DNA from 2 places in the Bradyrhizobium sp. USDA 4454 genome. Region 2 is predicted to be linked to the other one. Evidence: predicted binding sites of a transcription regulator. Region 2 holds the regulator's gene; the other holds the start of a gene.

Region 1 (14,548 bases), 5.3 Mb from region 2:
ATCGAGCGCGGCGCGTGCGGTCGAGCTGACGCACATATGGGTCATGAAGCCGGCCAGCACCAGCTCCTTGCGGCCGGTCGCAACAAGCTGCGCGTTCAGCTCGGTGCCGGCGAATGCGTTCGGCAATTGCTTCTCGATCACGGACTCGCCGGGCCGCGGCTTAAGCGGTGCGACGATCGCGCCACGCTCCGCGCTGCGATCGAACAGGCTGCCCGGCGCCCCCTTGTGCGCGATGTGGATGATCCTGGCGCCGCTTTCCCGCGCGCGGTTGAGCAACGCGGTGGCGCGCGCAATCGCGTTATTGGCGTCGGGTAAAGCGAGGGGGCCGGCGAGATATTCGTTCTGGATGTCGATCAGCACCAGGCAGGCATCGCCGAGGCGGGGCGGGGTGAGGTCGATGCCGGCGAGCTGCATCAGCGTTTGGGCTGTGGTCATGGTCCTGAGGTCTCCAGCGGATCTGTGTTGCGAAAATATAGCCGTGCAGCGGCCTGCCGTTATGCAGGGATATTGCAGCCCGTGGCTGCGTTATTGCAGGTAGGCCCCGTGCGATGTAGCCTGACGCCATGAACTGGGACGACCTCCGCATCATCGCGGCCGTCAGGGACGAGGGCACCTATGCCGGCGCCAGCGCGCGGCTGCGGATCGACGAGACCACGGTCGGCCGCCGCCTGGCGCGGATCGAACGCGCGCTCGGACTGCGGCTGTTCGAGGCGGCCGACGGCGTCCGCAGGCCGACCCGGCAATGCGACGTGGTGCTCGCGCACATCCAGGCGATGGCCGCGCATGCCGAGGAGATCGGCCGCATCGGCGAAAGCCTGCCCGGTCCGGTCGGCCGGCTGCGCATCGCCTCCACCAACGCGATCGCCGAAGAAGTGCTGGCGCCGCGCACCAGCACCCTGCTGCGCGCCAATCCCGGGCTGACGCTGCAATTCCTGACGTCGAGCGACAATGTCAAATTCTCGCGCTGGGAAGCCGATCTCGCGATCCGGCTGCGCAAGCCCGACAAGGGCGACTTTGCGATCTCGAAGCTCGCCGAGGTCAGGCTGTATTTCTTCGAGCCTGTCGCGGCGACGGCGGGCGAGCCGGTGACGTGTGCCTATCCCGATGAGCTCGGCGCCATACCGGAGATGCAGTTCCTGCGCGCCAAGCGGCTTCGCGCGCGCTGCGTCACCGACAATGTCCGCATCATTCACAAATTGATCCAGTCGCATCACGCGGTTGGCGTGCTGCCGGAGCATAGTTGTGTCGACCTGCGGACCGATCGCCGGCTGCGCGCCACGCTGCTGGCGAAGCGGCGCGACGTCTGGCTCCTGGTGCAAAGCCATCTCAAGCGCGACGCGGCGACCCGCATCACCATCGACTGGCTGCGCGGCTGCTTTCAGGACGTCGCGCGCAGCGGGTGAGGTGGCGGCGGAGTCGCCCATCCGCTCTTTGTCATTCCGGGGCTCGCGAAGCGAGAGCCCGGAATCCATCGGGCCGCACGTTTCGCTGAAGAATGGATTCCGGGCTCGTGCTTCGCACGCCCCGGAATGACGAGGTGAGCGCGGTCGGAGGCGCGCCACCCGCTGTTCGCCACGAAAAAATCACGCGCTGCCCTCTTGCAACCCGGACGTGCTTCGTCTATTAGCCCGCTCCTTCGCTTCGGCCATGGGTTCGGGCTCGCTGAGATCCCGACTGGCGCGTGCCGCTCTGCGGTGTCGTGTTCCGCCGAAATGAAGATACGAGAATGAAGCTCATGGGCGAGCGTCGGGGCTGAAACCCCGAAGGTACCGGTTCGAATCCGATCTTCTCTCAAAGGATAGCTCAGTTAGGTAGAGCAGGTGACTACGAATCATCATGTCGCGGGTTCAATTCCCGCTCCAAGCGCTCCGTTCAGCCTGAAAAGCTGATACCTCTGAAGGGGACCGGACGCGCGCTTCAGTCGCAGTCCGGCCGTCCTGCCGCAAGGCTCTTCGTCCGAACATCGACACTGTGAGACCGGCTTTGCGCCGCGGTGGATACCGCTTGCGCCGATGCCGGGTGGCTCCGCTCGGCCGCGCGACGTCAGTCGCGCGAACGCGCGCGTGCGCCCATCATCGCGCAAGCTCAAGCCACGGCCCGCTTGGCTGACAGGAAGCCGCGTTCGCGTCCTCACGTCCTTTGCAAAACTGAAACCCGCTCTCCGGCCCATGGGCCTGAGCGCAACACTGGAGGCGTGCCAATGACCTGGCATATCTTGACGACCAAGTTGACGGTGAAGGATGGCGAGCGCGCGTTGCTGACGCGTGACGGCCGGCTGACGCAAGTGCTCGGTCCCGGACGTCACCGCCTGTTCGATCCCCTGCATGAGCTCAAGGCCGAGCTGTTCGGCGTCGTGCGAAGCGAATTCCCCGCGGATCGCTATGCGGTGATCAAGGCCGCGCGGCCCGATCTGGCCGACGAGCTGTTCGAGGCGATCGAGACCCGTGCGAACGAGATCGCGATCGTTAGCCTCGACGGCCGTCCGGTTCAGCTGATGACGCCCTGGCAGACGCGCGTGTACTGGAAGGTCGCGACGTCGGTCGAGGTCGAGCGCATCGACGTGGCGGATGATATCAGGGTCACGGCACGTCATCTTGCGATGATCCAGCCCAACCGGGCCGGCGTCATCACCGAGGCGGTGGTCGAGAACCACGAGGCCGGTCTGCTCAACGTCGAGGGCAAGCTCGTCGAGCGGCTCGCGCCCGGCCGGCACGCGTTCTGGATCGCGGGCCGCAAGATCGAGGTCAAGCGCCTCGACCTGCGTCCCCAGGCGATCGAGATCACGGCGCAGGAGATGCTGACCAAGGACCGCATCGCGCTGCGCGTGACGCTGACCGCGTTCCGCCGGATCGTCGATCCCGAGCGGGTCGTGGCAACGGTGCCCGACGTGGATGCGTGGCTGTATCGCCTGGTGCAGTTCGCGATCCGCGAGGCGGTGGCCGGCCGCACGCTGGACGAGGTGCTGTCTGCGAAGACCGCGCTCGACGAGGGGCTTCGTGACTACGTCCGCGGGCGTGTCGCGGAGTCCGGCGTCGAGGTCACCGAGCTCGGCGTCAAGGACGTGATCCTGCCCGGCGAGATCCGCGAGCTGGTCAACAAGGTGGTGGAGGCGGAGCGGGTGGCGAAGGCCAACCTGATCCGCCGGCAGGAGGAGACCGCGGCGACGCGTTCGCTCCTGAACACCGCCAAGCTGATGGAGGAGAATCCTCTGCTGCTGCGGCTCAAGGAGCTGGAGTCGCTCGAGCGGCTGGTCGAGAAGGTCGGCCGCATCGACCTGCATGCCGGCGATGGCCACGGCCTCGATGCGCTGCTGACCAAGCTGGTCCGCCTCAAGGCGCCCGAGAGCGCGTAACAAGAAGGGCCGCCCACGGGCGGCCCTTCGGTCTCGTCATTCCGGGGCGCGCGCAGCGCGAGCCCGGAATCCATTCATCCAATATGTCCGGCGGCGATCTCAGGATACAAATCGATCCACTGCGGGTTCTTCTCTTCAATCAATCTGATCTTCCAATCTCGCGCCACCTCTTCAGCTCCTTCTCGCGCGCAATCGCCGTCAGCGCATCATCATAGATTTCGAACCAGACGAGCTTGTCGACGGCGTATCGTTTCGTGAAGCCGGCAACTGCCTTGCTCTTATGCTCATGGATGCGACGAACGACGTCGTTCGTCACGCCGAGATAGAGCGTACCGTATTTATCGCTAGCGAGGAGATAGACGTAATAGGCCATGAGCAAGCTGGGGAATGGATTCCGGGCTCGGCGCTGTGCGCCGCCCCGGAATGACGAGGGAGTTTTGCCCGGCTCCGGGGGTAAGGCAACAGGGACTGTTACTCCCCTCAAAAACAAAAACCCCGGCATCGCTGCCGGGGTTTCGCATTTCGCAACTTGCCTTGAGTGGCCGGACCTTAGAAGTCCATGCCGCCCATGCCGCCGCCCGGAGGCATCGCGGGGCCGCCGGCGTTCTTCTTCGGCAGCTCGGCAACCATCGCTTCCGTGGTGATCAGGAGCGCGGCAACCGAGGCAGCGTTCTGGATCGCGGTACGCACGACCTTGGTCGGGTCGATGATGCCCTTCTTGACGAGGTCGGCGTATTCGCCGGTCTGGGAGTCGAAGCCGTGATTGTAGGCCTTGTTCTCCAGGATCTTGCCGACGATGACGGAGCCGTCTTCACCGGCGTTGATCGCGATCTGGCGAGCCGGAGCCGACAGCGCCTTGCGCACGATCTCGACGCCGGTCTTCTGGTCGTCGTTCTTGGTACGCAGACCCTTGAGCTGCTCGGAGGCACGGAGCAGGGCGACGCCGCCACCCGGGACGATGCCTTCCTCGACAGCCGCACGGGTCGCATGCATCGCGTCATCAACGCGATCCTTGCGCTCCTTCACCTCGACTTCGGTCGCGCCGCCGACGCGGATCACCGCGACGCCGCCCGCGAGCTTGGCGAGACGCTCCTGCAGCTTCTCACGGTCGTAGTCCGAGGTGGTCTCCTCGATCTGCGCCTTGATCTGGGCAACGCGAGCGTCGATGTCGGCCTTCTTGCCGGCGCCGTTGACGATCGTGGTGTTCTCCTTGTCGATCATCACCTTCTTGGCGCGACCGAGCATCTGCAGCGTGACGTTCTCGAGCTTGATGCCGAGGTCTTCCGAGATGGCCTGGCCGCCGGTCAGGATCGCGATGTCCTGCAGCATGGCCTTGCGGCGATCGCCGAAGCCCGGAGCCTTGACGGCCGCGACCTTCAGGCCGCCACGCAGGCGGTTGACGACGAGGGTGGCAAGCGCTTCGCCTTCGACGTCTTCAGCGACGATGACCAGCGGCTTGCCGGTCTGCACCACGGCCTCGAGCAGCGGCAGCAGCTCGTTCAGCGAGGAGAGCTTCTTCTCGTTGATGAGGATGTAGGCGTCGTCCATCTCGACGCGCATCTTGTCGGCGTTGGTGACGAAGTAGGGCGAGATGTAGCCGCGGTCGAACTGCATGCCCTCGACGACGTCGAGCTCGGTCTCGAGCGACTTGGCTTCCTCGACCGTGATCACGCCCTCGTTGCCGACCTTCTTCATCGCGTCGGCGAGGAACTTGCCGATCTCGGCGTCGCCGTTGGCGGAGATGGTGCCGACCTGGGCGATCTCCTCGTTCGAGGTGACCTTCTTGGAGTTCTTCTGGAGGTCCTCGACGACGGCTTCGACCGCGAGGTCGATACCGCGCTTCAGGTCCATCGGGTTCATGCCGGCGGCGACCGACTTGGCGCCTTCCTTCACGATCGCCTGGGCAAGCACGGTCGCCGTGGTGGTGCCGTCGCCGGCCGCGTCAGCGGACTTGGAGGCGACTTCGCGCACCATCTGGGCGCCCATGTTCTCGAACTTGTCCTCGAGCTCGATCTCCTTGGCGACGGTGACGCCGTCCTTGGTGATGCGGGGAGCGCCGAACGACTTCTCGAGCACCACGTTGCGGCCCTTCGGACCGAGCGTGACCTTCACCGCGTTGGCGAGAACGTCGACGCCGCGCAGCATCTTGTCGCGCGCCTCGACGGAGAATTTGACTTCTTTAGCTGCCATCTGAGTTTTTCCTTGAGAGATTTGATCTGGGAGGGAGGGGGGCGCTTAGGCCGCCTTCTTCTTGGAAGCGGGGACGTCGAGCACGCCCATGATGTCGCTTTCCTTCATGATCAGCAGGTCTTCGCCGTCGATCTTGACCTCGGTGCCCGACCACTTGCCGAACAGGACGCGATCGCCGACCTTGACGTCGATGGGGGTCAGCTTGCCAGTCTCGTCGCGGCCACCGGGTCCAACGGCGACGACTTCGCCCTGGTAGGGCTTTTCCTTGGCACTGTCCGGAATGATGATGCCGCCAGCGGTCTTCTCTTCGGCGTCGATGCGCTTGACCACGACGCGGTCGTGAAGCGGACGGAATTTCATGCAGTCCTCCTAAACATTTGCAGATGCTGTAGATTTTTGGAGTGTTAGCAGTCCAGCCCAGCGAGTGCCAGACTGGCTGCGCAGGACATAGGCCAAGCCTTGGCGGCGGGCAAGAGCCTCTAGCAGAAAAATTGGCACTCGCAGATGGTCGCTGCCAGGATCATTTCGGCATCCTTAATGCCGGCCCGAACGGTGCCGCTGCTATTAGCAGTTGCGGTAAGTTGCTGCTAACGCAAGAAATTTCAACAACCTATTAAACATTTGGGCTTGAGATGGGTTAGTCGCGTGCGTCACATTTCTCTCATGTGAGCGCATCCATGGCCGGTGGTCCGGCGGGGAAGGTCGGCCACCATGTGAATGCGCTCCGTCACAGGAGGTTGGCATGGTCTCGCGAGTTGGTGGGGTTGTTTCCGACGATTTCCGGAAGCAGTTGGTGGGGTATGGGCTGACGACGGCGCAAATCCTTTATCGGATGCCGGATCACCCCTCGTTGCTGCAGACCTATGTCTGGCAGAACTACGACCTATTTCCGAAATTTCCGGCGCTGCAGGATTTCCTCTCTTTCTGGCAGCAGAAGCTCGAGGGCCCGCTGTTCTCGGTGACGGTGGCGCATTCCAAGCTGGTCAAGCCGGCCGAACTGCGCTCAGTCGACGGGGTGTTCCGGCTGCACTGAAGATCGATCAGTAGCTGGGGATTGTAGGGTGGGCAAAGCGACAGCGTGCCCACCATCGCGAGCACGCCTGGAATGGTGGCATGGCGCTCACGCGCCTTTGCCCACCCTACGTTGCGTGACTTGTGTTAGCCTCCGGTCGTCAGAAAAGACGGGAGGCGAACAATGGCCAAGAAGACGGCATCGAGATCCGCGGCCAAGACCGCGGTGAAGAAGAAATGGACCGGGCTTGGCGCCGACGCCAAAAAGTCATCCGCGCGCAAGACCATCAAGTCCAAGGGCGGCCGCGTCTCGGCGGCGAAGAAGAGCACGCCGAAATCGGCGAGCAAGGCACGACCGAAGCAGCGCGTCGCGATCAGCCATCACCGCGAAGAAGATTTCAAGGCCGACGGCTTGCGCGCCTACGCCAAATACCGCGACCTCGGCATCGCTGCTGCCTCGCATGGCCTCGCGCAGGCGCATGTCATCCGGTTGCAGGGACCGTGCAACCCGGATGAAGTGTCGAAGCTGCACTTCCACGATGTCGACTTCCAGATGGTCTATGTGCTCAAGGGCTGGGTGAAGACCTACATGGAAGGCGAGGGCGAGACGCTGATGCAACAAGGCAGCGCCTGGACCCAGCCGCCACGCATCAAGCATATGATCCTGGACTATTCCGACGACGTCGAACTGCTGGAAGTGATCCTGCCGGCCGAGTTCAAGACGGTGGAGTTGAAGGCGTAGCTCTCGCCGTCGTCATTCCGGGGCGCGCGCAGCGCGAGCCCGGAATCCATCCATCGGCATAACCCGCGGCGCAATGGATTCCGGGCTCTCGCTGCGCGAGCCCCGGAATGACGGGGAGCAAACAACGTCCGCTTCGTAGCCCGGATGTAGCGCAGCGAAATCCGGGGACTCGTCCCCGCAGCGAGACACTCCCGGGGGCACTCACAGCCTCTCGACACTGACCTCCGCCAGCGCCTCGAAGATTGCCGGCGTGCGTTCCAGGCGGGCGATGGTTCGCGCGCCTTCGAGGGCGGCCACCAATGCGGCTGCGGTTGAGGATGCGCGCGCGGCAGTGAAACCGCACCCCCTGAAATGCTCCGCGATGATCGCGGTTGAATCGACAAATCCGCGCGCCACCCGTTTGGTCAGCTCAGGGTCGAGCGCGGGCAGCTCATTCGCCAGATTTTGCATCAGACATCCATACTGGAAATCAGCGGCGACCATTTCGGCAGCGAATGTGCCGAAAATCTCACGAACAAACTTCAGGGCATCGCCCGCCGTGTTCGCCGAGATGTCCCGCAATACGGTCATTCTGCTCGCGACGTAATGATCGATGGCTTCTTCCGCGAGCTGCGCCTTGCCGCGCGGAAAGTGGAAGTAGAACGACCCCTTGGGCGCACCGCTCTCTTCAATGATCTGGGTCAATCCAGTCGCGGTGTAGCCCTGGATGCGAAACAGCCGTTCGGCCGTGGCAATCGCGCGCGCGCGGGCGTCAGTCTTACGTGGCATGCCGCGAAGATAAGCCGTTTCGCTTGACGTCGCTATGGTGACCGCCATACTATGGCGATCACCATAGAAAGCGGCTCGCGATGCTGTTCGACCAAATCCCAAGCCACGAAACGTCCCGACGAGCCGTTTTGGCGATGGGGGCGGCCGGCCTGGTTGCGGCTTCGCTTCGACCGGCCCGCGCAAACCCCATAGGAGGAGCTGACTTGACCCAATCGACCTACGGCGAGGGAACGCTTCCCAAGGGCGTCCGCTCGCGCATGATCCATGGGGTCAATGGCCTCGATGTCCATCTTCTCGAGGCCGGTTACGAAAGCCCCGGCCGGCCGCTCGCGCTGCTCCTGCACGGCTTTCCGGATTTGGCTTACGGCTGGCGGCACCTGATCCCGATTCTGGCTGATGCCGGCTACCACGTCGTGGCGCCCGACCAGCGCGGTTTCGGCCGCACCACCGGCTGGGTGAACGGCTGTGACGCCCCGCTCGGGCCGTTCAGCCTCTTGAACATGACGCGTGACGCCCTCGGATTGGTTTCGGCGTTGGGATATCGGCGTACGGCAATGCTCGTCGGGCACGACTTCGGCTCGCCCGTGGCGGCCTATTGTGCGCTCGCCCGACCTGACGTCTTTCCCTCGGTGGTGCTGATGAGCGCACCGTTCCCCGGTCCGCCGGCGTTTCCGTTCGACATTGCGGACAGCGCGCCATCGGCCGTTCAACCGAACACTGCAAATCAAAAGCTGGCGGCCGCGCTCGCGGCGCTCGATCCGCCGAGACAGCATTATCAGCAATATCTGAGCACGCGGCAGGCCAATGATGACATGTGGCACCCGCCTCAAGGTCTACACGCGTTTCTTCGTGCATTCTTCCACGTCAAGAGCGCTGACTGGCCGGGAAACAAGCCGCATCCGTTGAAGGCGCCAACCGCCACTGAACTTGCACAGATGCCGACCTATTATGTGATGGATCTCGGCAAGACGATGTCCCGGACCGTCGCTCCATTCCAACCTTCGGCTGCCGAGGTCTCGGCCTGCAAATGGCTTACCGAGCCGGAGCTTGGCGTGTACGCCGAGGAGTACGGCCGCACCGGGTTTCAAGGCGCCCTGATGGCCTATCGTGTCTTTTCCGATCCTGACCTGAACGCTGAGTTGCGCCTGTTTTCGGGCAAGACGATCGATGTCCCGTCGCTGTTCATCGGCGGGACGAGCGATTGGGGCACCTACGCGGCGCCGGGAGCGCTCGATCTGATGAAGACCAAGGCGACGACGCGGATGGGTGGCATCGAACTGATCGACGGCGCCGGTCACTGGATCCAGCAGGAGCAGCCGGATCGGCTCGGCGCGCGCCTGCTCGCCTTCATCAAGGAGGCGGGTGGAGCGGATCACGCCAGCCGTTAGTGTCGTAGCCCGGATGGAGCGCAGCGAAATCCGGGACTCGCGCTCACGACTCGCACGGCCCGGATTGCGCGGAGCCTGTCATCGGGCGCGCGTTCGTGCGACCCGTTGGCTCCGTCCGGGCTACCGCCTACGTCATCGCCCCCACGATCGCGCCCATCAGGCAGGTCGTCAGCGTGCCCGAGACGATCGACTTCAGCCCGAGCGCATTGATCTCGTCGCGCCGTCCGGGCTCCATGATGCCGAGGCCGCCGATCATGATGCCGAGACTCGCGAAGTTCGCAAAGCCGCACATCGCATAGAGCATGATCAGCCGCGAGCGCGGATCGAGCGCGTCGGGGCCGAGCTTCGACAGATCGACATAGGCGATCAGCTCGTTCAGCACGGTCTTGGTGCCCATCAGGCTTCCCGCCGTGATCGCCTGCGGCCACGGCAGGCCCATCAGCCAGCACACCGGCGCCATCACGTAGCCGAGCAGTCGCTGCAACGAGATTTTCGCGCCGCCGATTTCCGGCAGCAGGCCGATGATCTTGTTGGCGAGATAGACCAGCGCGACCAGCACCAGCAGCATCGCGATGATGTTCATCAGCAGCTCGAGCCCGGCGGCCGTGCCTTTCACGATCGCGTCCATCGTCGAGGACACCTGGACATCGGGATCGTCGAGCGACCCGCCGGTGCGCTTGTCCGTCGTCTCCGGCACCATGATCAGGCTGACCAGGATGGCGGCCGGCGCGCCGAGCACCGAGGCGATGACGAAATGCGCGGCGGCATCGGGGATCAGCGGCGCCAGCAGCGTGGCGTACAGCACCAGCACCGTGCCGGCGATCCCGGCCATGCCGCCGGTCATCACCAGAAACAATTCGCTGCGGCTGAGCTGCGCCAGATAGGGCCGGATGAACAGCGGGGCTTCTACCATGCCGAGGAAGATATTGGCCGCGGTCGAGAGCCCGACCGCGCCGCCGACGCCGAGCGTGCGCTCCAGGATCCAGGCCATGCCGCGCACCACCGGCGGCAGCACCCGCCAATAGAACAGCAGCGTGGTCAGCACGCTCATGACCAGCACGATCGGCAGCGCCTGGAAGGCGAGGATGAAATCCGAGCCGGGCTCCTTGGGGTCGAACGGCGCCGGGCCGCCGCCGACATAGCCGAACACGAAGGCGGTGCCGGCGCGCGTCGCCGCGGCAATGGTGCCGACCGCATCGTTGATCGCGCCGAACGCCTGCGTCACCAGCGGCACCTTGATCAGCACCAGTGCGGTGACGATGGTGACGAGAAGCCCGATCGCCGCCTGCCGCAGCGATACCATCCCGCGATTCTCGCTCAACGCCCAGGCGATCACGAGCAACGCCACTACGCCGAACGCCGATTGCAACTGCAGCATCACGCCCCCAAGAACCCGCGCGCGATTATGGGCAGGGGCTTCGCGCAGCGCAATGCTGTTGCGCGTTCTCGTTCCCGCCATTGACAAGTTGCAGGCGCTCGGCCACGCAATCATCCATGTCCTCCGCCACGCCGGCCGGCGCCCGCGATCTGCTCGGCCACAGAGCTTTCCTGTTCTTCCTGTCGTCGCGCAGCCTGTCACGCTTCTCCAGCCAGATCGGCGCGGTGGCGATCGGCTGGCAGATCTATGATCTGACCGGCAGCGCGTTCGACCTCGGCATGGTCGGCCTGGTGCAGTTCCTGCCGACGGCGCTGCTGGTGTTCGTCGCCGGTCACGCCGCCGACCGCTTCGAGCGCAAGCGCGTGGTGCAGGCCTGCCAGGTCGCGGAGGCGCTGACCGCGTTGTTTCTCGCCGGAAGCACATTTGCCGGCACCATCTCCGAGATCCAGATCTTCGTTGCAACCTTCGTGCTCGGCATCGCCGGCGCGTTCGAGAGCCCGGCGACCGCCGCGCTGCTGCCTTTGATCGCGCCGCAGGGCTCGTTGCAGCGGGCGACCGCGATCTCGAGCGGCGCAGCCCAGGTCGCGACCATCACCGGCCCTGCGCTCGGCGGCTTCGCCTATGCGCTGATGCCGAGCGCGCCCTACGGCATCATGATGCTGTTCTGGCTGTTCGGCGCGCTGCTCACGAGCGGCATCGGCCGCTTGCAGCAGGCACCGGTGAAGAACGGCGGATCGTCGGACGATCTGTTTGCCGGCGTCAGCTTCGTGCGCAGCAATCCGGCGATCCTCGGCACCATCTCGCTCGATCTGTTCGCCGTGCTGTTCGGCGGCGTCACCGCGCTGCTGCCGATCTATGCCCGCGACATCCTGCAGGCTGGCCCACTCGGGCTCGGCATCCTGCGCGCCGCGCCCGCGGTCGGCGCGCTCTTGATGACGATGGTGCTGGCGCGGCACACCATCAACCGCCGCGTCGGATTACGCATGTTCCAGGCGGTAATCGTGTTCGGCGTCGCCACCGTGGTGTTCGCGCTGTCGCACTGGATGTGGCTGTCGGCGCTGGCGCTCGCGGTGCTCGGCGCTGCCGACACGATCAGCGTCGTGATCCGCTTCTCGCTGGTGCAGCTCGCCACCCCCGACGAGATGCGCGGCCGCGTCGGCGCGGTCAATTTCCTGTTCATCAACGCCTCGAACCAGCTCGGTCAATTCGAGAGCGGCGTCACCGCCGCTTTGCTCGGCGCCGTGCCCTCGGCGGTGCTCGGCGGCGTTGCGACGGTCGCAGTGGCGCTGCTCTGGATGAAGCTGTTCCCGACGCTGCGGGATGTCGAGAAGCTGGAGTAGGGCGCCTTACCTCGCCCAGCAGACGCACGATTTCGGAATAATGGAAAAATACTGCTGAGTTGCCCGACGTGTCAAGGGGCCTTGTCGGGCGCCGGCAGCCGCCGGCTCCTTTGCATGGGGTTGTTTTCCATGTTTTGACCGCGCGCCTGTGGAGAAGGTGGAGTAGGGGAGAGCTCTCGCCACCCGTCATTGCGAGGCGCGAAGCGACGAAGCAATCCATCTATCCCCGAGAGGATCGATGGATTGCTTCGCGGAGCCTGTCATCGGGCGTGCGTACGCGCGACCCGTTGGCTCGCAATGACGGAGTGGCGGTGGCTTAGCCCCGGCCGACGAACGGCATCTTGGTCGCCATCACCGTCATGAACAGCACGTTGGCGTCGAGCGGCAGGCCGGCCATGTAGGCGACGGCATCGCCGACCGCCTTCGCGTCCATGCGCGGCTCCTGCTTGGTGGTGCCGTCCGGCTGCAGCACGCCGGGACCGTTGACCATGCGATCGGTCATCGGGGTCGCGGCGTTGCCGATATCGATCTGGCCGACCGCGATGTCGTACATCCGGCCGTCGAGGTTGGAGGCCCTGGTCAGGCCGGTGATGGCGTGCTTGGTCGAGGTGTAGGCCGCCGAGAACGGCCGCGGCGCATGCGCCGAGATCGAGCCGTTGTTGATGATGCGGCCGCCGCGCGGGGTCTGGTCCTTCATGATGCGGAAGGCATGCTGGGTGCACAGGAACGGCGCGGTGAGGTTGGTGTTGACCACGGCCTGCCACTGCTCGAGCGGCAGGTCTTCGAAATGCACCGGCGGCGCGCCCATGCCGGCATTGTTGAACAGCACGTCGAGCCGGCCGTAGGTCGCCTTCACCTTGTCGAACAGGGCTGCGATCGCGGCCGGATTGGCCATGTCGGCGGTGACGCACAGGCTCTTGCCGGCGGGGCCGAGCTTGGCGGTCTCCTCCAGCATCTCCAGGCGGCGCCCGACCAGCACCACCGTGTAGTCCTTGTCCATCAGAGCGAGCGACGCGGCGCGGCCGACGCCGGTGCCGGCGCCTGTCACGAGCGCGATCTTGCGGGTTGCCTCAGTCATCTCCGAGTTTCCTCTTACTTGGTTTTTGCTTCGGTTTCGTTCTTGTAGGGCGGGCGTGGAATGTTCTGGTGCGCGGCGCGCAGCGCTGCCGACCAGCGCGAGCGCAGATCGTGGAAATAGGGCTCGCCGGCCTCGATGCGATGGTTGAGGTCGGCGACGCAGGCGTCAGTGCGCACCACCAGCACATCGATCGGCAGGCCGACGCCCAGATTCGACCGCATCGTCGAATCCATCGAGATCAGTCCCGTCTTGAGCGCCTCGTAGAGCTCGACGTCGTAATGCATGGCGCGGTCGAGCACCGGCTTGCCGTATTTGTGCTCGCCGATCTGCAAGTAGGGCGTGTCGGTGGTGCATTCGATGAAGTTGCCCGCGGTGTAGACCATGAACAGGCGCATCCGCGAGCCCTGGATCTGACCGCCGAACAGGAACGAGACGTCGAAGGAGATGTCCTCCGAGCGCAGCGCGTCGCCCTCGGTGGCATGCACCGAGCGGATGGCGCGGCCGATTCGTTGCGCCGCCTGGAACATGGTCGGCGCGTTCATCAGGGTCTCGAGTTCGCCGGTGTCCGGATTTTCCATGCCTTCGGTCAGGGTCGACAGCACCGACTGGCTGATCGCCAGATTGCCGGCGCTGGCGATCGCCATGATGCGTTCGCCGGGCTTTTCGAAGATGTGCAGCTTGCGGAAGGTCGAGACGTTGTCGAGGCCGGCATTGGTGCGGGTATCGGCGATCATGACGAGGCCGTCGCGCACCAGAATCCCGCAACAATAGGTCATTTCCAGCCCTCAAACGATCCGAGTTTATCGGCGGGAAACTAGTAGCCAATTTCGAGGATGCATCCAACCCCAATTCCCCGTGACGGGCCGTGACGGGGGATGCGAAGAATAGGTCGAAATCGAAGGAATTTTCGGTTGGGGAGCCGGTCGCCGCAAGGTGCGGCGGCGAAGGGCGTCCGCCGTGCTGCCAGGGCTTCCAATGGGACAGCGAGCGCGTCGGCTCAGAACAGGTCGATGTGATCCATCACGGCATAGATGATCGCGATAACGACCAATACGCCGATCAGGACGATGGAAATCTCGACCGCGATCGCACCGACGCCGAGCGTGGCCGACGTGGCGGCAAGCAGCTTCTCCTCACGGAAGATCAGCGCAAACACGGAGAGGGCGATCGCGAGCAGGCCGAGCGAGATCGCCGCCAGCGAGGATCCGCTGCGCAGGCGGTCTCCGATCGATGTCTCGCGCTGCGGCGCCTGGTACTCGACGCCGTTCCTGTGGGCGAGCAGGCGATCCTTGATCCGGTGC
Region 2 (14,548 bases):
GCCGCGCCCGATCCGTCCGGCTTCCGCAGCTTCGCCGGTCGCTACCGCGCCAAATATGGCGGCGAGCCGGTGCGCACCGCGACGCTGGCCTATGATGCGGTTGCGCTGATGGCAGCGCTGGCGCGCACCCAGGGCGCGCAGCGCTTCGCGCCGGAGACGCTGACCAATCCGTCCGGCTTCGCCGGTATCGACGGCCTTTTCCGCTTCCGCTCCGATGGCACCAATGAGCGTGGCCTTGCGGTCATGAAGGTGGCATCCGGCGGCAGCACGCCGGTCGCCGGCTCGCCGAAGAGCTTTGGCGCCTAAAGCGGGTGAAATTAGATTGATTCGGTTTGGCCACGGACTCGGTTCACCTCTCCCCGTCGGGGAGAGGTCGATTTGCGCAGCAAATCGGGTGAGGGGCCGTAGTCTAACGAGAGACCGTAACCCCTCACCCGGCGCTACGCGCCGACCTCTCCCAAGGGAGAGGTGAACCTCCGGCGCCGCTCCAGTTCAAACCTAATCTCATCACGCTTTAGATCGCGTCGGGCACTGGCCTGAAATCGCCTTGAAGCGCCTGCCAGCTCCTTTGCATGGGGTTGTTTTCGATATTTAGGCGGCGAGATCCGCCACAACCGCGTCGAGCACCGGAAATCCGGATTTCGTCACGCGCAGCCGGCCGTCGGCATCGACGGCGATCGCGCCTTCCTCGCGCAGCAAGGCGATCCGGTTGGGATCGAGCTGCCGGCCGGAGAGTTGCGCATAGCGCCTGGGGTCGATGCCCTCGGCGAGCCGCAGCCCCATCAAGAGGAACTCGTCGGCGCGTTCTTCGCTGTTGAGGCTGTCGTCGCTGACGACGCCATGGCCGCGCTCCTCGACATTCAGCAGCCACGCCTCGGGGCGCCGCTCGGTCGCGGTCGCGTGCCTGACGCCGTCGATGTCGAGCCGGCCGTGCGCGCCGGGGCCGATGCCGGCATATTCCTCGCCGCGCCAGTAGACGAGGTTGTGCCTGCACTCCGCCCCAGTGCGGGCGTGGTTGGAGATTTCGTAGGCCGGCAATCCCTCGCGGGCGCAGACCTCCTGCGTCACGTCGTAGAGCACGCGCGCGGTCGCTTCATCCGGGGTCTGCAATTTGCCGGCGGCGTGCAGCCCGAAGAACGGCGTGCCTTCCTCGATCGTGAGCTGGTAGAGCGACAGATGCTCGGCCGCTTCCGAGATCGCCTGTTTCAACTCATCGGCCCACATCTGCGGCGTCTGGTCGGGGCGGGCATAGATCAGATCGAACGAGTAACGGTCGAATGCGGAGCGCGCGATCGCGACCGCGTCGAGCGCCTCGCGCGCGGTGTGCAGGCGGCCCAAGGCCTTCAGCGACGCATCATCCAGCGCCTGCACGCCGAGCGAGACGCGGTTGACGCCGGCTGAGCGATAGCCGCGAAAGCGCGTTGCCTCGACGCTGGTCGGATTGGCCTCCAGCGTGACCTCGACGTCGCGCGAGACCTGCCACTGCTTGCCGATCGCATCGAGCACGGCGCCGACGGTCTGCGGCTGCATCAGTGACGGCGTGCCGCCGCCGAGGAAGATCGAGGTGACCTCGCGTCCCGGCACCCGCGCGGCCGTGGTCTCGATCTCGCGGGCGAACGCGCGCACGAAGCGCGCCTCGTCGACCGGCGCATGCCGCACGTGGCTGTTGAAATCGCAATACGGGCATTTCGACAGGCAGAACGGCCAGTGCACGTAGACGCCGAAGGCTTCTCGGTCAGCGTGGCTCAAGGCAGATCTCCGCGAGCTTCACGAAGGCGCGGGCGCGGTGCGACAGGCCGAGTCCGAGCGGCGGCAGGCCGTGTTTCTCGATGCTGGTCATCTCGCCAAAGGTCCGCGTGTAACCGTCGGGCAGGAACGCCGGATCATAGCCGAAGCCGGCGGTGCCGCGCGGCGGCCAAACCAGGGTTCCATCGACGCGGGCCTCGACCTCTTCGAGGTGATCGTCCGGCCAGGCCACGCACAGCGCGGAGACGAAATGCGCTCTTCGGCGCTCCGGCGTGGTCGCGCCGCGCTCCTGCAGCAGCCGCTCGATCCGCGTCATCGCCGCCATGAAGTCCTTGCCTTCGCCGGCCCAGCGCGCCGAGTAGATCCCGGGCGCGCCGTCGAGCGCATCGACCACGAGGCCGGAATCGTCGGCGAAGGCCGGCAGGCCGGTCGCCTTGGCCGCCGCGATCGACTTGATCGCGGCATTGGCGCGAAAACTGTCGCCGGTCTCCTCGGGCTCGGCGAGGCCGAGCTCGCCGGCCGATACCGCCTCCACGCCATGCGGTGCCAGCAATTCCCGCATCTCGGCAAGCTTGCCGGGATTGTGGGTGGCGATCACGAGCCTTCCGGTGATTCGGCGATGCATGGCCAATCTGACTACGCCACCGCGATCTTTTGCAAGTCGACCAGACGCGCGATACCCTTGCGCGCCAGCGCCATCAGCGCCAGGAATTCGTCCTGGGTGAACGGCGTCTTCTCCGCGGTGCCCTGCACCTCGATGATGCGGCCGTCACCGGTCATGACGAAATTGGCGTCGGTCTCGGCCTCGGAATCCTCGGCGTAGTCGAGATCGAGCACGGGCGTGCCCTGGTAGATGCCGCAGGAGATCGCCGCCACATTGTCGCGCAGCACGTTGCTCTTCAGCATGTTGCGGGTCTTCATCCAGTTGATGCAGTCGGCCAGTGCCACCCAGGCACCGGTGATCGAGGCGGTGCGGGTGCCGCCATCGGCCTGGATGACGTCGCAATCGACCGTGATCTGGCGTTCGCCCAGCGCCTCGAGATCGATGGCGGCGCGCAGCGAGCGGCCGATCAGCCGCTGGATCTCGACGGTGCGGCCACCCTGCTTGCCGGCGGAGGCCTCGCGGCGGGTACGTTCCAGGGTGGCGCGCGGCAGCATGCCGTATTCGGCGGTAACCCAGCCACGGCCCTGGCCCTTCAGCCACGGTGGCAAGCGCTCTTCCAGCGTGGCGGTCACCAGCACATGGGTGTCGCCGAACTTCACCATGCAGGAACCCTCGGCATATTTGACAACGCCGCGTTCCAGCGACACGGGACGCAGCTCTTCGGGCGCACGGCGGCTTGGCCGCATGAAATCCTCCAAAAATCCGAGAGAAATGGCTGGCGGTGCTTGTAGGAGGGGCAAGGGGCAGCGGCAAGGGTTTTTGACCCCGAAAGGGTCCGGTACGAGGGGGCCGAATGCACGCTTGTCACCGGCCCTCGGGATCGACAAATTAGGCAGTAATTGTGAGGGACTGGAGTGTGACTCACCACGATCCGATCGGCCTGATCGCGCCGCATGCCGGGCTTGCCCAGCTCAATGAGCGTTCGCGCGACATTTTTCGTCAAATCGTCGAAAGCTACCTCGCGACCGGCGAGCCGGTCGGCTCGCGCAACATCTCGCGCCTGATCGCATTACCGCTGTCACCGGCCTCGGTCCGCAATGTGATGTCGGATCTCGAGCAGCTCGGCCTGATCTATGCGCCGCACACCTCGGCCGGCCGGCTGCCGACCGAGCTCGGCCTGCGCTTCTTCGTCGACGCCCTGATGCAGGTCGGCGACCTCACCGAGGCCGAGCGTCAATCGATCCAGACCCAGCTCGCGGCGGTCGGCCGGGCGCAATCCGTCGAGGCGGCACTCGGAGAGGCGTTGACGCGGCTGTCGGGGCTGACCCGAGCCGCCGCCGTGGTGCTGACGCAGAAATCGAATGCGCGGCTGAAGCATATCGAATTCGTCCGGCTGGAACCGGAGAAGGCGCTGGTCGTGCTGGTCGGCGAAGACGGCCAGGTCGAGAACCGGGTGCTGGCGCTGCCGCCGGGTGTTCCATCCTCGGCGTTGACGGAGGCGACCAATTTCCTCAACGCGCGGATCCGCGGCCGCACGCTGGCCGAAGCGCGGCTTGAGCTCGAGACCGCGTTGGCGCAGAACCGCGCCGAGCTCGATCAGCTCACGCAAAAGGTGGTCGCGGCCGGCATCGCAAGCTGGTCCGGCGGCGAGAGCGAGGACCGCCAGCTGATCGTGCGCGGCCACGCCAATCTGCTCGAGGATCTGCATGCGCTCGATGATCTCGAGCGCATCAAGTCGCTGTTCGACGATCTCGAGACCAAGCGCGGCGTGATCGATCTGCTCGGCCGTGCCGAGCGCGGGGAAGGCGTGCGGATCTTCATCGGCTCGGAGAACAAGCTGTTCTCGCTGTCGGGTTCCTCGACCATCATCGCGCCCTATGGCGATGCCCAGGGCCGGATCGTCGGCGTGCTCGGCGTGATCGGACCGACGCGGCTGAACTATGCGCGGGTGATCCCGACCGTCGATTATGCGGCGCGCATCGTCAGCAAGATGCTGGGCGGCTGATGGAAGCGGATTTCGCTTTCATTTGACCGGTTTTGTTCGCCGAGGTCGGAGGTCCCTGTTCCCGAAACCGGTATGTTGCGCTTGATTTTCGCCGCCTAAAGCACGATATCCCGGGCAGCAATCCCCAAGATTTGAACCGACGCGAGTTTTCGAGAAGGCACGCCATGACCGATCCGAACCGGGCCAACGACAACACCGAGAATTCGGCGCCGACGGGTGAGCCCGTGGTCTCGAAGCCCTACGTCATGCCCGACGATCCCGAGGTCGGGTCGGCGGAGGCGCTGGCCAAGGAACTCGCCGAGGCGAAGGACCGGACGCTGCGCACGCTGGCCGAGATGGAGAATCTCCGGCAGCGCACGCGCCGCGAGGTGGCCGACGCCAAGACCTATGGCATCACCGGCTTTGCCCGCGACGTGCTCGATATCGCCGACAATCTGCAGCGCGCGCTCGATGCCGTGCCGGCCGAGACCAAGGAAGCCGCCGATCCCGGCCTGAAGGCGCTGCTCGAAGGCGTCGAGCTGACCGAGCGTTCGCTGCTCAATGCGCTGGAAAAGAACGGTGTGAAGAAGTTCGATCCGATCGGCGAGAAGTTCGATCCGAACTTCCAGCAGGCGATGTTCGAAGTGCCTGATGCGTCGGTGCCGTCGGGCACCGTGGTCCAGGTCGTGCAGGCCGGCTACATGATCGGCGAACGCATCCTGCGTCCGGCGCTGGTCGGCGTTTCCAAGGGCGGTGCCAAGCCCGCCCCGAGTGCCGACATCACGGTCTGAGCCGCAGGACTTCCGCGCCTTACGCGATATCCGACGACTGGATGCGCTTGACGCCGGCCTTGGCCATGTCGTCCCAGGCCTTGGCCAGCGATCCCTGCGTGTCGATACCGCGGCAGGCGTCCTCCACCACGTAGGTTTCGAAGCCGGCCTTGCGCGCATCGAGCGCGGTCCATGCCACGCAGAAATCGGTGGCAAGCCCGGCCACGAAAACCCGCTCGACGTTGCGCGCCTTCAGATACGCGGCGAGACCGGTCGTGGTCTTGCCGTCGGCCTCGGTGAAGGCGGAGTAGCTGTCGACGTCCTTGTGAAAACCCTTGCGGATGATCAGCTCGGCCTGCGGGATCGCGAGCTCCTTCGACAGCGAGGCGCCGTCGGTGCCTTGCACGCAATGGTCGGGCCACAGCACCTGCTTGCCATAGGCGAGGTCGATAACCTCGAACGGCTTCTTGCCTTCATGGACCGAGGCAAACGAGACGTGTCCGGGCGTGTGCCAGTCCTGCGTCATCACCACATTGGCAAAGCTCTTGGCGATCCTGTTGATGACCGGCACCACCTGCTCGCCATCCTTCACCGCGAGGCTGCCGCCGGGCAGGAAGCAGTTCTGGACATCGATCACGAGCAGCGCGGAGCCATCGTCGGGCTTGATCGCAGCCGCCCAGAGGCTCTTGGGAACCAAGCTCGCAAGCGCCATCGCGCCAAGGCCTGCAACGACCCGTCGTCGATCCAACATTGCTCCCTCCTCGCTTTTTGTGGTTACAGCGCGAGGAGGCTAGTTCCGTTCAAGGACCTGCGGAAGTCCGAATCTTTGCGAAGACCAGATCAGCCGCGCGGCTGGATGCCGTCGCGCACCGCGCGGAAGCGCGGGAAGGCGGTCTCCCAGTTAGTGCGCGGCGAGCTGCCGATGACGCGCATCGAGGTTTGCGCGCCGAACCGCAGCCACTGCACGATGGTCACCGGGGTGTTGTCCTTGCCGCTGACGGCGTCGATCCGGGTCTCGAAGCCGGGCTGGCCGTCGATCCGGATCGGCTCGGACATGGTGATCCGCCCGTCGCGCACGCCCGGGATCGTGGTGGCGATCTGCTGGGCGAATCGGCCGCGATCATCGGGCGTGGCCGGGGCCGAGCCGATGATGCCGAGCAGCATGAACGGCTTGGTCTCGAGGCCCTTCTCGTCGCCGTCGGCGATCAGCAGCGCCGCGCCCGGCGCCAGCATGCGAACGTTCTTGAAGCCTGAGAGCTCGGTGACCTTGAACGGCATCATGCCGAGCTGCTCGTCGACCGGCACCGCGCTGCGGATCTGGGCCGAGGCGAACATCTGCCGCACCGCGTCGTCGGTGTAGATCTTGCTCGCGTTCTCCGGCACCTGCACCGCGACATAGCCGGAGAAGGTCGGTCCCGGCAGGATCATGGAATAGCGCCGCACATTGCTGGCGCCGTCGCGCGCGCTCTCCACGGTGTAATAGGCGAGACCGGCCGGCGTCTCGAGGCTTTCGGGTTTGATGTTTCCGGTGCCGGCGGGGTTGGCCTTGAAGGCGGTCACGACCTCGTTGTAGGCGTCCGCGGGCAGGTCGGCGATCAGGACCTTGACGCCCTGGTCCTCGGTCTCGAAGCCGATGAACGACTTGGCACGGACGAGCCCCACCAGCGGTTTCATCCCGACATGCGCGCCCGGCGGAAACACCACGTCGGCGGCAAAGCCACGACAGGTGGCAGCAATCAGCAAGGCAACCGCAACGAGAACACGAAAAGGCGTCATGGGGGATCTACCGGTTTTGCTTGGTGGCCGCGCAACGGGGCCGGTGCAGGGCTGGATGGCCTCTTTCAGTCGGACCGCTTTTAGCGGTTTTGATGACCCTGCAACAGGCCGCCAAATCTTCGCTCCGGGCCTGCAAGCCCGATTCCATGGGCTTTTCGCCCTGATTTGCAGGCACTTTCCAGTTTCCCGATGTTTCCAAGAACAAAGTTACCCGACGGCGCCAGCGGCCAAACAGCGCGCCCTCGACCCCTGCGCCGCTCTCGCATACGACGTTTGTGAGCGTTCACTCAACAGCGCAGAGGTCTGGTCACGGACATTCGCGGCCGATGGCGGGCGGCATCATTGCCGATTTGTTAACTTGGCTTGGGCTTGGCTTGGGCTTGGCCTGGGCTTGGCTCCGGGCTTGAACCGGCGCCGCAACCGGGCTGACACAATCTTTCAAACGTCAGTCTTTTCAGGCTTCAACGTTGCGTCCAGTCCTTGCAGGCAGGACCCTCTCTCCTATATCAGGCTCACCGTCGCAATATCGCGAGTATGTGAACGTCTGGGGGTTCGGTACGGAGCGCCGTCAGGGCCCAACCAACCTGCCGTAGCAAAGAGGATATCAGAACCATGGGTAAGGTCATTGGGATCGACCTCGGCACCACGAATTCGTGCGTTGCCGTAATGGATGGCAAAAATGCCAAGGTGATCGAGAATGCAGAGGGCATGCGAACGACGCCGTCGATCGTTGCTTTCACTGACGATGGCGAGCGCCTCGTCGGCCAGCCGGCGAAGCGCCAGGCGGTGACCAATCCCGAGCGTACGTTCTTCGCGGTGAAGCGCCTGATCGGCCGCCGCTACGACGACCCGATGGTCGAGAAGGACAAGAAGCTCGTTCCCTACAAGATCGTCAAGGCATCGAACGGCGACGCCTGGGTCGAAGCCGACGGCAAGACCTATTCGCCCTCGCAGGTCTCGGCCTTCATCCTGCAGAAGATGAAGGAGACCGCTGAGGCGCATCTCGGCCAGAAGGTCGATCAGGCCGTCATCACGGTCCCCGCTTATTTCAACGACGCGCAGCGTCAGGCCACCAAGGACGCCGGCAAGATCGCCGGTCTCGAAGTGCTGCGTATCATCAACGAGCCGACCGCTGCCGCACTCGCCTACGGTCTCGACAAGTCGAAGTCCGGCACGATCGCCGTGTACGACCTCGGCGGCGGCACCTTCGACGTCTCGATCCTCGAGATCGGCGACGGCGTGTTCGAGGTGAAGTCGACCAACGGCGACACCTTCCTCGGCGGTGAAGATTTCGACATGCGCCTGGTCGGTTATCTCGCCGACGAGTTCCAGAAGGAGCAGGGCATCAACCTGCGCAACGACAAGCTCGCTTTGCAGCGCCTGAAGGAGGCTGCGGAGAAGGCCAAGATCGAGCTGTCGTCGACCACACAGACCGAAATCAACCTGCCGTTCATCACGGCTGACCAGACCGGTCCGAAGCATCTGACGATGAAGCTGACCCGCGCCAAGTTCGAGGCGCTGGTGGCCGACCTCGTCGAGAAGACCATCGAGCCGTGCCGCAAGGCGCTGAAGGATGCCGGCCTGACTGCCGGCGAGGTCGGCGAAGTGGTGCTGGTCGGCGGCATGACCCGCATGCCGAAGATTCAGGAAGTCGTGAAGCAGTTCTTCGGCAAGGAGCCGCACAAGGGCGTCAATCCCGACGAAGTCGTCGCGATCGGTGCTGCGATCCAGGCCGGCGTGCTGCAGGGCGACGTCAAGGACGTGCTGCTGCTCGACGTGACCCCGCTGTCGCTGGGCATCGAGACGCTGGGCGGCGTGTTCACCCGCATCATCGACCGCAACACCACGATCCCGACCAAGAAGAGCCAGGTGTTCTCGACCGCCGAAGACAATCAGGGCGCGGTCACCATCCGGGTCTTCCAGGGCGAGCGCGAGATGGCGGCCGACAACAAGATGCTCGGCCAGTTCGACCTGATGGGCATTCCGCCGGCTCCGCGCGGCATGCCGCAGATCGAGGTGACCTTCGACATCGACGCCAACGGCATCGTCAACGTCTCGGCCAAGGACAAGGCGACCGGCAAGGAACAGCAGATCCGGATCCAGGCATCCGGCGGTCTGTCCGAGGCCGACATCGACAAGATGGTCAAGGACGCCGAGGCCAACGCGGCCGAGGACAAGAAGCGGCGTGAGGCCGTCGACGCCAAGAACCATGCCGATGGCCTGGTTCATTCGACCGAGAAGGCTCTCGCCGAACACGGCTCGAAGATCCCGGATACCGATCGCCGGGCGATCGAAGACGCCGTCAGCGACCTCAAGGAAGCGCTGAAGGGCGACGACGCCGAGGCGATCAAGGCCAAGACCAACACGCTGGCGCAGGCTTCGATGAAGCTCGGCGAGGCCATGTACAAGCAGCAGGCCGAGGCCGATGCGGCCAAGGACGCTGCCAAGGATGACGTTGTCGACGCGGAATTCACCGAGGTCGACGACGACAAGAACAACAAGAAGTCTGCTTAAGCGGATTTGCGATCATGACCCTCACACCAATGAGCACGCCAGGCGTCTCGGAGGAGTGGGGGTCATTTTTCTTTAAGGCGATCGCGGCATCTTCCAGACATGCGCGATCCTTGACGCAATCGTTGGCAATCGCGACGAACTTCGGACGGAATTGAAGGATGTCCACCAAGCGCTGCTATTACGAGACCCTTGAGGTCGATCGCAATGCGGACGAGACCAAACTGAAGTCGGCTTTCCGCAAGCTCGCAATGAAGTGGCACCCGGATCGCAATCCCGGCGATTCCCAGAGCGAGATGCGGTTCAAGGAAATCAACGAAGCCTATGAGGTGCTGAAGGACGGCGACAAGCGCGCTGCCTATGACCGCTTCGGCCATGCCGCCTTCGAGCAGGGCATGGGCGGCGGCGGCCCGGGCTTCGGTGCCGGCTTCGCTTCGTCGTTCTCCGACATCTTCGAGGATCTGTTCGGCATGGCCGGGCAGCGCCGCAGCGGCGGCCGCGAGCGCGGCGCCGACCTGCGCTACAACATGGAGATCACGCTCGAGGAGGCCTTCCAGGGCAAGACCGCGCAGATCGAGATCCCGGTCTCGGTCACCTGCGAATCCTGCTCGGGCACCGGCGCCAAGGCCGGCACCAAGCCGAAGACCTGCTCGCATTGCGGCGGCGCTGGCCGGATCCGGCAGGCCCAGGGCTTCTTCACGCTGGAGCGAACCTGCCCCGGCTGTCAGGGCCGCGGCCAGATGATCGAGGATGCCTGCGCCTCCTGCGCCGGTTCTGGGCGGGTGACGCGCGAGCGCACGCTGTCGGTCAACATCCCTCCGGGAGTCGAGGACGGCACCCGCATCCGTCTCGCCGGCGAAGGCGAGGCCGGCGTCCGCGGCGGGCCGCCCGGCGATCTCTACATCTTCCTGTCGCTGACCACGCACCAGTTCTTCCAGCGCGACGGCGCCGACCTGCATTGCCGCGTGCCGATCTCGATGGTCACCGCAGCCCTCGGCGGCGAATTCGAGGTGCCGACCATCGACCAGGGCAAGACCAAGGTGAAGGTGCCGGCCGGCACTCAGTCCAGCCGACGATTCCGCATTGCATCAAAAGGCATGCCGGTGCTCCGCTCGCGCCAGACCGGCGACATGTATGTCCAGGTGGTGGTCGAAACCCCGCAGAATCTGACCAAGAAGCAGCAAGAATTGCTGATGGAGTTCGAAAAACTGTCGTCCGGCGCAACCCAGCCGGAGGCAGCGGGTTTCTTCTCTAAGGTCAAGGACTTCTTCGGAAGCCGCTCCGTCTAGCCGCAGTCGTTCTGCTTGACCGTAACGACTTCGATCTATACGTGTTTATGACTGTTTTCTGACAACCGCTCGATCGTGCGCGCGGTCCCGCCTGGTAGCGACATGCCTCTGCAATCGTCCGTGCGTGCGTCGAAGAAGCCCCTCCGTCTCGACGACGAGGTTCGTTTTCTCCGTTCATGGATCGAGAAGCCGCTGCACATGGGCGCAGTGATGCCATCCGGCCGGCTGCTTGCGCGCACCATGGCGCAATATGTCGATGCTGACGCCGAAGGTCCTGTCGTCGAACTTGGACCCGGCACCGGTGCGATCACCAACGCGCTGATCGAGCACGGCGTCGATCAGAAGCGGCTCGTGCTGGTCGAATACAATCCCGGCTTCTGCGCCCTGCTGCGCGAGCGCTATCCGCAGGCCAAGGTGGTCCAAGGTGACGCCTACCGGCTGCGCGATACGCTGTGGGATGTCATGAAGTCTCCGGCCTCCGCCATGGTCTCGGGCCTGCCGCTGGTCACCAAGCCGATGCTGACCCGCCTGAAGCTGATCCGCGACGCATTCCTGGCGCTCGCGCCGGGCGCGCCCTTCGTCCAGTTCACCTATTCGGTGGCGCCCCCGATTCCGAAGTCGCTGCCGGGCGTGTCCACAGAGGCCTCCGAGCGGATCTGGATGAACCTTCCGCCCGCGCGGGTCTGGGTGTATCGCAAGGGCTGACGCGTATTCCGCAAAAGCGGGTACCGGTTTTGCGCATGGAATACGCGCAGAATCTTAGCTAAGAGCATTTTCAAGGAAAATGCTCGCCGGCGCCGTCGCGCTGGGTGCGCCCTCCACCTGCGATGTCGAAATGTCCGCGCTGAAAATCCTCGTGATCCCGGGATCGCTTCGATCAGGCTCGCTCAATGCGAAGCTGGCGGCCGTGCTGACGCATGAATTGGCGCAGTTGGGCGCCGACGTCAGTCGCATCTCGCTCGGCGATTTTCCGCTGCCGATCTATGACGGCGACCTGCAGGCGAAATCGGGCGTGCCGCAGCACGCCGTCAACCTGAAGCGGATGATCGGCGCCCATCATGGCGTGCTGATCGTGACGCCTGAATATAATTCCTCGGTGCCGGCCTTGGTGAAGAACACCATCGACTGGGTCAGCCGCGTGCAGGACCCGCAGGAAGCCCGCGGCCAGGTGTTCCACGGCCGCGCCTTCGCGATCGCAGCCGCATCCGGCAACCGGCTCGGCGGCACGCGCGTGCTCGCGGCGCTGCGCCTGATCCTGACGGCGTGCCACGCCACCGTGATACCGAACCAGCTCGCGCTGTCATTCGCCGAGCAGGCCTATGACGATATGGATCGTCTGAAGCACCAGGGCGATATCGACGCGATGCGCGCGCTGGTGCGGCAGCTGATCGACCATTCCCAACGCATGATGTGAGGTGACATGCAGCCGGCCAAGATCGCACCCAGAGACCGGTTGATCGCGGCGCTCGATTTGCCGTCGGTCGCGAGCGCCGAGGCGATGATCGACAGGCTCGGCGACAGCGTCACCTTCTACAAGATCGGCTACCAGCTCGGTTATGCCGGCGGCCTAACGCTCGCAAAGCGGCTTGCCGGCGATGGCAAGAAGGTCTTCCTTGACCTGAAGATGCATGACATCGGCAACACGGTCGCGCGCGGCGTCGAGAGCGTCGCCGGTCTCGGCGCGACCTTCCTCACCGTGCATGCCTATCCGCAGACCATGAAGGCAGCGGTCGAGGCCCGCGCCGGCTCCGGTCTGAAAATCCTCGCGGTGACCGTGCTGACCTCCTACGACGACGCAGATCTTCATGCCGCAGGCTATCGCCTCAGCGTCTCCGAGCTCGTCGAGGCGCGCGCCAGGCAGGCCCAGGCACTCGGCGTCGACGGCCTCGTCAGCTCGCCCGAGGAAGCCGCAGCGCTACGCAAGATCGTCGGCGAGCAGATGAGCCTGGTGACCCCGGGCATCCGCCCGGCGGGCTCGGCGACCGGCGACCAGAAGCGCATCATGACGCCGGCCCGCGCCATTGCCGCCGGTGCCGACTATCTGGTGGTCGGCCGTCCGGTGATGGAGGCCGCCGATCCGAAGGCGGCGGCCGAAGCCATTCACGCCGAGATCGCCCAGGCGCTCGCCTGAACCAACAACAAGGGAGGACAGAGATGGCGAAGGGATACTGGATTGGACGCGTCGACGTACATAACGAGGAGGGCTACAAGCCCTACATGGCGGCCAATCCGGCCATCTTCCAGAAGTTCGGCGGCAAATTCATTGTCCGCGGCGGCAAATTCGCCGGCGTGGAAGGTCAGAGCCGCTCGCGTAACGTCGTGATCGAATTCCCGGACTACGACACCGCGCTCGCCTGCTACAACTCGCCGGAATACCAGGCCAACATCAAGGTGCGGCAGCCGCACTCGATCGCCGACCTCATCATCATCGAGGGCTATGACGGCCCGCAGCCCTGATCGGCGACGGCCGGTTCAGTCGCTGGAACAGCCGCCAATGGCCGCTATTTGAGCATGATCCCGCGCCGGAAATCCGGTTTCCCCTTTGCCGGATCATGCTTTATACGGCGGTGAGAGGTGAGCCATGGCTGACATGCGTCTGATTGTTGCGGGAGCCGGCGGCCGGATGGGCCGCACGCTGACGCGGGTGATTTCCGAAACGCCGGGGGCGGTGCTGGTCGGTGCGCTGGAAGCGCCGGGCTCGGAACTGCTCGGCAAGGACGCCGGCGTGCTCGCCGGCCTGCCCGAAAATGGCGTCAAGCTGTCGGCCGATCTGTGGTCGATGTCGGCCAATGCCGACGGTATCCTTGATTTCACCGTGCCGGCCGCGACCATCGCCAATGTCGCAATCGCGGCCGAGCGCGGCCTCGTTCATGTCATCGGCACCACCGGCCTGTCACCGTCCGACGATGCGGTGATCCGCAGCGTCACCGATCGCGCCATCGTGGTGAAGTCGGGCAATATGAGCCTCGGCGTCAATCTGCTTGCTGCACTGGTCAAGCGCGTCGCGCAGTCGCTCGACCAGAGCTTTGACATCGAAATTCTCGAGCTGCACCACAAGTCCAAGATCGATGCGCCGTCCGGCACCGCCTTGATGCTCGGCGAAGCGGCGGCCGCGGGACGCGGAATCGCGCTCGATCAGCATTCGGCACGCGGCCGCGATGGCCTGACCGGCGCGCGGCGCGCGGGCGATATCGGCTTTGCCTCGCTGCGCGGCGGCACCGCGGCCGGCGATCACAGCGTGATCTTTGCTGGGCCCTCGGAGCGCATCACACTGTCGCACCATGCCGAGGATCGCGCGCTGTTTGCGCAGGGCGCGCTGAAGGCGGCGCTGTGGGCGCATGGCAAGAAGCCCGGCATGTATTCGATGACCGACGTCCTCGGCCTGAGCGACTGAGACCGCTCGACGAGATCAAATCCAGCCAAGCGAAAACGGAATCTGAAATGAGTGATCGTCTTCTTGTGCTCGTTCGTCACGGCCAGAGCGAATGGAATCTGAAGAACCTGTTCACCGGATGGAAAGACCCCGATCTCACCGAGCAGGGCATCGCCGAGGCCAACGAGGCCGGCCGCAAGCTGAAGGCGCAGGGCCTGTCGTTCGATGTCGCCTTCACCTCCGATCTGACGCGCGCGCAGCACACGCTGAAGTTGATGCTGGAGCAGATCGGCCAGACCGGACTGCCGACCACGAAGAATCTGGCGCTCAACGAACGCGACTACGGCGATCTCTCCGGCCTCAACAAGGACGACGCCCGCAAGAAGTGGGGCGAGGATCAGGTCCTGATCTGGCGCCGTTCGTACGACGTACCGCCGCCCGGCGGCGAAAGCCTGAAGGACACGCTGGCGCGCACGCTGCCCTATTACGTGCAGG

Evidence for each region. The regulator HrcA, encoded in region 2, represses chaperone genes, less so after heat shock. The targets are predictions, from matches to a motif close to GTTAGCACTCNCNNNNNGNGAGTGCTAAC.
Region 1: a site for HrcA is predicted at 5,946-5,974, ahead of groES (co-chaperone GroES). Genes of this name have one in related genera too.

What each region holds. Positions count from the first base shown of each region.
Region 1 covers NZ_JBTRCN010000001.1:3,134,431-3,148,978, forward strand. The annotation lists gene ACVIW0_RS14385 (cysteine hydrolase family protein) at 1-435, opposite strand, end outside; gene ACVIW0_RS14390 (LysR family transcriptional regulator) at 564-1,403, shown strand; tRNA gene ACVIW0_RS14395 (tRNA-Phe) at 1,722-1,793, shown strand; tRNA gene ACVIW0_RS14400 (tRNA-Arg) at 1,797-1,863, shown strand; gene ACVIW0_RS14405 (slipin family protein) at 2,201-3,352, shown strand; partial or broken gene ACVIW0_RS14410 (GIY-YIG nuclease family protein) at 3,427-3,725, opposite strand; gene groL (chaperonin GroEL) at 3,902-5,542, opposite strand; gene groES (co-chaperone GroES) at 5,588-5,902, opposite strand; gene ACVIW0_RS14425 (usg protein) at 6,285-6,575, shown strand; gene ACVIW0_RS14430 (cupin domain-containing protein) at 6,738-7,295, shown strand; gene ACVIW0_RS14435 (TetR/AcrR family transcriptional regulator) at 7,497-8,063, opposite strand; gene ACVIW0_RS14440 (alpha/beta fold hydrolase) at 8,321-9,451, shown strand; gene ACVIW0_RS14445 (NupC/NupG family nucleoside CNT transporter) at 9,579-10,829, opposite strand; gene ACVIW0_RS14450 (MFS transporter) at 10,946-12,169, shown strand; gene ACVIW0_RS14455 (SDR family oxidoreductase) at 12,486-13,247, opposite strand; gene ACVIW0_RS14460 (peptidase) at 13,262-14,023, opposite strand; gene ACVIW0_RS14465 (hypothetical protein) at 14,245-14,548, opposite strand, start outside.
Region 2 covers NZ_JBTRCN010000001.1:8,462,757-8,477,304, reverse strand. The annotation lists gene ACVIW0_RS39430 (penicillin-binding protein activator) at 1-306, shown strand, start outside; gene hemW (radical SAM family heme chaperone HemW) at 592-1,749, opposite strand; gene rdgB (RdgB/HAM1 family non-canonical purine NTP pyrophosphatase) at 1,736-2,371, opposite strand; gene rph (ribonuclease PH) at 2,383-3,096, opposite strand; gene hrcA (heat-inducible transcriptional repressor HrcA) at 3,267-4,355, shown strand; gene grpE (nucleotide exchange factor GrpE) at 4,520-5,125, shown strand; gene pncA (bifunctional nicotinamidase/pyrazinamidase) at 5,145-5,855, opposite strand; gene ACVIW0_RS39395 (hypothetical protein) at 5,945-6,880, opposite strand; gene dnaK (molecular chaperone DnaK) at 7,493-9,394, shown strand; gene dnaJ (molecular chaperone DnaJ) at 9,553-10,680, shown strand; gene ACVIW0_RS39380 (class I SAM-dependent methyltransferase) at 10,783-11,385, shown strand; gene ACVIW0_RS39375 (NADPH-dependent FMN reductase) at 11,516-12,094, shown strand; gene pyrF (orotidine-5'-phosphate decarboxylase) at 12,101-12,811, shown strand; gene ACVIW0_RS39365 (DUF1330 domain-containing protein) at 12,835-13,137, shown strand; gene dapB (4-hydroxy-tetrahydrodipicolinate reductase) at 13,262-14,074, shown strand; gene ACVIW0_RS39355 (2,3-bisphosphoglycerate-dependent phosphoglycerate mutase) at 14,122-14,548, shown strand, end outside.